2 regions of the Paenibacillus sp. FSL R5-0519 genome follow, and region 1 is predicted to be linked to the other one. Evidence: riboswitches for the same ligand, from Rfam matches in the RefSeq annotation. Region 1 holds a riboswitch; the other holds the start of a gene.
The links. Region 1 has a riboswitch for thiamine pyrophosphate ahead of MKY73_RS25055 (ECF transporter S component). Riboswitches for the same ligand answer to the same signal wherever they lie in the genome.

Region 1 (3,203 bases):
CAGATCGTTGTCCTCGATAACGAAGAAACGATCCTTTTTGCCTTGTTCAAAAATGTATTTAATGGATGAATCCACCGGACCCAGAGGGGTGCGAATATCAAGGCGGGCTTGTCCCAGTTCAGAGAAGCGTGGCAGATGAAGTGCGGCTTCACGCGCCACAGTCAGATCGGAACTGTTATATTCTTTTACAAGAGTAGCATCGGTAGTGTAAATGTAAGCTTCCTTGGCCTTCTGGTTCCACTGCACCTTGGCACCAAAAGCTTCACCGATGGCACGGAGCGGAAGCATCGCTTTGCCATTCACGAGAATCGGCGCTGAAGACAATGTCGCACTTTGGGCATTTTTCTTCATTGTTTTGCTGTTTGGTGTAAGGATATACTTATCACTGCCTGTGCTAATGCTGATCTCTTTGGTTTTGTTATTGTAGCCAAACGTATAGTTGCCGAGGAATTGAAGCTCAGTCAATGCCACGTACGTAACCCCCTGCCGTATGACAACATCATATTGAGCTTTAACATTGTTAATATAGGCTGTCGGATTAGGTTTAGTTGCAGCGGCTTCCGCCACAGTGGATGAGAGTAAGGCAGGTGCCGTGCCTGCGGTGAGTATCGAAGCGGCAAGAATCATTTTCCATGTTTTAACCTGCCAAACAGAGTTGTACTTTTTCATTATTATCCATCTCCCTTCTAGCATTTAAGACGCATTACATAACCTAAATGTTGCATATTATGGAAAGAAAATTTTCAGATATCTCCCTTCCCATTACCCCATACGAAGCATGATGACTTTCTGGGGATTGTCACAAATACCCATCTGATGTACATTAGAAGCAATGAAATAAGTGAACCGGGAGCTCAATGAAGTTGGGCTGAGAGAGTGGCCTTGTGCCGCTGACCGTACATCTGATCTGGGTAATGCCAGCGTAGAGAACATGGATTTGCAGTATGTAAGGGTGAAGTGTAGGAATGAACGTGGATGAACAACAGACCTTTTTGAACTGTGGTGGTGTATCTGCCAGGGCGGAGAGGAATGGTTGATATTCCGTATTTTTGACATCCACCCAATACATCATTGTGAGGATTGTATACTGCGTGTTAGGCCTGCCCGGAACCGGGGAGGCTTTTTCGTTTATTTTTACAACCCCCACAGGGAACAAAGGAAGGACGTAGAGAACATGGCAACAACAACAGGCAACAAACGATTGAAATTAACGGATATTCTGGTAACCATCGTAATCGCAGTGGTGTTTGGGGTGATTTACAAGATATGGGGGCCTACGTATGACTTGATGAAACCATTCGGCGTTCATGCGGAGCAGATGATCTACGGCATGTGGTTTATGGCGGGCACGTTTGCTTTTGTTATCATTCGTAAACCAGGCGTGGCTATCTTGGCCGAGGTTGCGGCTTCAACGGTAAGTGCTTTTCTGGGCAGTGAATGGGGCATGTCCACACTTGTGTATGGTCTGTTGCAAGGGTTGGGAGCCGAGATCTTCTTCGCCGCATTCCTGTATCGTAAAACCAATCTGTTTGTCACTTGTCTTGCAGCAATTGGAGCCGCAGCGGCCTCGCTTGTGCTGGATTATCAGTATGGCTATATCGATTCACTCTCGGCCTGGAATTATACGTTATTCATTGGATTCCGCTTCATCGGAAGCATCCTGATTGCAGGCGTGTTCGCATATTATCTCGCCAAAGCATTGGAATTGACCGGTGTAACACGCTCCCTCAGACCGGTATCCAAACAGGATTATGAGGCGCTGGATTAGATGAACGGAGAGGGGAATCCGCAAGCGGTAAGTGTGACGAATCTAAGAAGCAAGTTCCCGGGAGAGAAAGCCTTGGTATTTCAAGGCTTGTCTCTTTCTGTGCGTCAAGGCGAGAAAGTGCTATTGCTCGGCCCAAGTGGCTCCGGTAAATCGACGTTATTGCAAATATTGAGTGGTCTGATACCACGTTCGGTTGAGATCCCGATGAAATGTGATGATATTCTGGTTCCCGCCAAAGCAGGAGTGATCTTCCAAGATCCGGATACCCAATTCTGTATGTCCTATACGGATGAAGAGATCGCATTTGTTCTGGAGAATCGGAATATTCCGCGTGAAAAGATGCCGGCGCTGATTGAATACTATCTGCAACAAGTGGGGTTATGCTTGGAACAGAATCGTGTATTGATCCAGTCCATGTCTCAGGGGATGAAGCAACGTCTTGCGATTGCTTCGATGCTTGCCATGGACCCGGAGGTATTGTTTTTGGATGAGCCCACTGCACTGCTGGATGATGAGGGTACTTCCCAAGTGTGGGACACCGTTAGACGGATTGCCAGTGACAAAACGATCATCATCGTTGAACACAAAATAAACGAGATTGTAGATATGGTCAACCGCATCATTGTGTTATCAACTGAAGGGAAGATTGTGGCGGATGGGCCAGCACAGCAGGTATTTACGGATGAACGGGGCAAGTTGCAGGCTTATGGAATCTGGTATCCAGGCGTGTGGGAAGAGCATGAGCAGGAGAGGGCAACGAAGGAAGAAAAGGAAAATATGACTGGTGACTATCTAGTCAGTGAAAATCAGGGCTTTCGGAGCCTGGAAGGACGGCAATCGTTTGGCTTATCCGATGCAACGGGGAGATTACCCCTAGCTCACGTCTCATCCTTATCGTCTGTATCGTCGTCACATCGGCCTGTACTGGACTTGCAGCAGTTCACCGGATGGCGTGGAAAAACACCTTTCATTCAGGTGGAACAGGCCAAGGTATGGCACGGAGATTGGATTGGTATTGTCGGAGCCAATGGAGCTGGCAAGAGTTCATTGTTGTTATCTCTGATGAATATTCTGAAAACAACAGGTCATTATGAGGTGCACGGTCAGCCTTCTGGCAAAACGGAACAGCTTGCAGATCAGATTGCGTTTGTCTTTCAGAACCCGGAGTTTCAATTTGTAACCAACACCGTGGCGGAAGAAGTGGAATTCTCATTGCTGGGGGGCAGGCTTACAACGGAAGAAAGACATGCCAGGACGGATCATATGCTGAATCAATTTGGACTAATCGACTTGTCCGAGCGCCACCCCTATCAATTATCAATGGGACAGAAACGACGTTTGAGTGTGGCCTCTGCATTGGTCAGAGAGCAGCGAATTCTGTTGCTGGATGAACCCACATTCGGACAGGATGCCCGCAATACATTCGCCATGTTGG
Region 2 (3,203 bases), 290 kb from region 1:
GTCCCGCAGTGATGATCCCGCTATTCTGCTGCTGCCTGCGATGGAGCGACTGAGAGATCGATTGGGGGAGACCGTGAGTCTGTACCTGCGTGATGGCAGTGAGCGGATTCGGATTCAGGCTGTGCAAAGTGATCAGGCGATTCGCCGGGTCGCTCCCGTCGGTGTTAGACTCCCGCTGTCTGTTGGCGCATCCAGCAAAGTCTTGATGGCGTTTGCCACGGACGAGGATCGTGAGGAACTGATGAACGGGCCGGAGTGGCCGGTGTTTATTGATCCGGCGGTGTATTTGGCGCAAATGGGAGATATCCGGGATAACGGATATGCGACGAGTTATGAGGAGCGTGAGCCGGGAGCTGCTGCGGTATCTGTACCGATTATGGATCGCCGAGGCAATATTGCAGCTGCCCTCTCGGTCTCAGGGCCTGTTAGTCGACTCTCACAGGAGACATTGCATGAATACGCACCTGTGTTGAAGGATGCTGCTACGCAGATGGGGCTTATGTTATCCTGATGTTGAGGTAAGGTTTTTCTCCAATTGAGCTGGTGATCTGGAATATAAAGGTTGTTTTTATGTTCCGGTTGCGCTACTCTGTAATGGACGGCCCAGTGGGGCCAGCTTCATTGAATATGAATGGCGGCTTATGTAAGCCGCAACTTGTTAACGTTACTGGGGGAGTCCGAATTGTCCGGACTGAGACGGAATCGCATGAGATTCCGGACCCTTTGCACCTGATCTGGATCATACCAGCGTAGGGAAGTAATCGGCGATATGACCACAACCACCACATGTGACTCTTGAAGGTCTCCGATAAGGAGCTGCACACAGGAGCATTATTGGTGATGGACATTCAAGTCGGTTCCTTCGGGGACCGGCTTTTTTTATTACAGTGAACGGGCGATATATCACAGACTCCATGGACTGCTTTTTCAATAACCTGCGAAAGTGGGCTTGGATGAAGAGAGTACTTGGCGTAGATCCATGATATGTGCTAACTTCGGGTCTGTTGTGAACTGTACATGAAAATGTCTCCGCTGGTCTGCTGTAGGATCGCTCTTTCTTCTCTGCGCTCTGCATGATTTGGGATAGGTACGTAAGCAAGCCAATGATGCTACCAACCAAACCAGCGAACGAACACTAAGGAGGAGACGAGCGAACATGAGTACAGGAAATCAAACGGGACAGCAAGCGATGGAACAGGAACATAACGGTCAGCAGGTGGAAAAGGAAACAGGAGCGGCCGGACGGGTTCAGCCCTTTCCGGGCAGCCGCAAAGTCTACATTCAGGGCTCACGGCCGGACATAGCTGTACCGGAGCGTGAGATAGCCCTTCATGACACGAATACTCCCCAAGGGGTGGAGCATAACGAACCGCTGCGTGTCTACGATACGAGCGGCCCCATGACCGATCCCGAATTCCAGATGGATATTCGGAAGGGATTACCTGCGCTCCGAAATCATTGGATTATGGAACGCGGTGATGTTGAAGCATATGAGGGCAGAGCCGTTCAACCCGAGGATAACGGATTAAAGCCTGGAGGGCGGAGAGCCGGGGCAGAGGAATACCCTGGATTTCGGGGACAACCACTGCGTGCTCAGGCTGGGCGTTGTGTCACGCAGATGCATTATGCACGGCAGGGCATGATTACACCAGAGATGGAGTATGCCGCTATCCGTGAAGGCGTGGAACCTGAATTCGTGCGGCAGGAGTTGGCGAGTGGACGGGCTATTCTTCCCTCCAACATCAACCACCCGGAGAGTGAGCCGATGTTGATTGGTCGTCATTTTCACGTGAAGATCAATGCCAATATCGGCAATTCCGCTGTATCTTCCTCCATCGAGGAAGAAGTCGAGAAGATGACCTGGGCGGTACGATGGGGATCAGATACGATGATGGATCTGTCCACAGGCAAAAACATTCATACCACCCGGGAATGGATCATTCGTAACTCCCCAGTGCCGATTGGTACGGTGCCGCTGTATCAGGCGCTGGAGAAGGTGAATGGAGAGGCTGAGGCGCTGACCTGGGAGTTGTACCGTGACACGCTCATTGAGCAGGCAGAGCAGGGCGTGGATTACTTTACGATTCATGCAGGGGTGCTGCTGCGTTACATTCCGATGACCGCCAAGCGGATGACAGGCATTGTGTCCCGGGGCGGGTCCATTATGGCAGCATGGTGCCTGGCGCATCATCAGGAGAATTTTTTGTACACCCATTTTGAAGAAATCTGCGAAATTATGAAAAGGTATGATGTGGCGTTCTCTCTCGGGGATGGACTGCGCCCAGGAAGCATCTACGATGCCAATGACGAAGCTCAGATGGCGGAGCTTGCTACACTTGGGGAATTAACGCAGATCGCGTGGAAGCATGATGTGCAGGTGATGATTGAAGGCCCGGGTCATGTACCGATGCATAAGATCAAGGAGAATGTGGATCTTCAGATGGAGATATGCCAAGAGGCACCATTCTACACACTGGGGCCACTGACGACCGACATTGCCCCGGGATACGATCATATTACGTCCGCTATTGGTGCGGCCATGATCGGCTGGTTCGGTACGTCCATGCTCTGTTACGTTACGCCAAAAGAACATTTGGGGCTTCCCAACAAGGATGATGTACGCGAAGGGGTTATTGCCTACAAGATCGCAGCCCATGCCGCGGATCTGGCGAAAGGCCATCCACGCGCCCAGCGCCGGGATGATGCGCTGTCCAAGGCACGCTTCGAGTTCCGCTGGCGGGATCAGTTTAACCTGTCACTCGACCCGGAACGGGCACTGTCCTACCATGATGAAACGCTGCCGGCAGAAGGGGCCAAAGAAGCTCATTTCTGCTCGATGTGCGGGCCGAAGTTCTGTAGCATGCGCATTACGCAAGACATTCGTGCTTTTGCGGCGGATAAAGGATTGTCCGAGAATGAGGCTGTAGCAGCGGGTATGCAGGAAAAGGCAGAAGAGTATCGGACACGTTCCTAAGCGCGGGTACAGCGCAAGCTGGGAAGTCTGACATCATTTGAAGGTGAGCATACTGCTATCATATCTTCTTCGTCGTATTGATCAGCTTCCTGATACTTTTTATCAGTATTATGGTTGATTGTCTGACAGATGTTTAATAAAATGAATGTAAGTAAACACAAATAAGAGTAGCCAGGCCAATGGCTACTCCTGCACAGCATTTGCGGTGGGTATTCCTCCGAGTGCAGCA

Region 2: another riboswitch for thiamine pyrophosphate. It lies ahead of thiC (phosphomethylpyrimidine synthase ThiC); the one in region 1 lies ahead of MKY73_RS25055 (ECF transporter S component).

Annotation. Positions count from the first base shown of each region.
Region 1 is NZ_CP150234.1:5,575,521-5,578,723, reverse strand. It holds gene MKY73_RS25060 (copper amine oxidase N-terminal domain-containing protein) at 1-669, opposite strand, end outside; TPP riboswitch at 836-946, shown strand; gene MKY73_RS25055 (ECF transporter S component) at 1,175-1,768, shown strand; gene MKY73_RS25050 (ABC transporter ATP-binding protein) at 1,769-3,203, shown strand, end outside.
Region 2 is NZ_CP150234.1:5,868,404-5,871,606, reverse strand. It holds gene MKY73_RS26330 (IclR family transcriptional regulator) at 1-511, shown strand, start outside; TPP riboswitch at 660-773, shown strand; gene thiC (phosphomethylpyrimidine synthase ThiC) at 1,190-2,974, shown strand.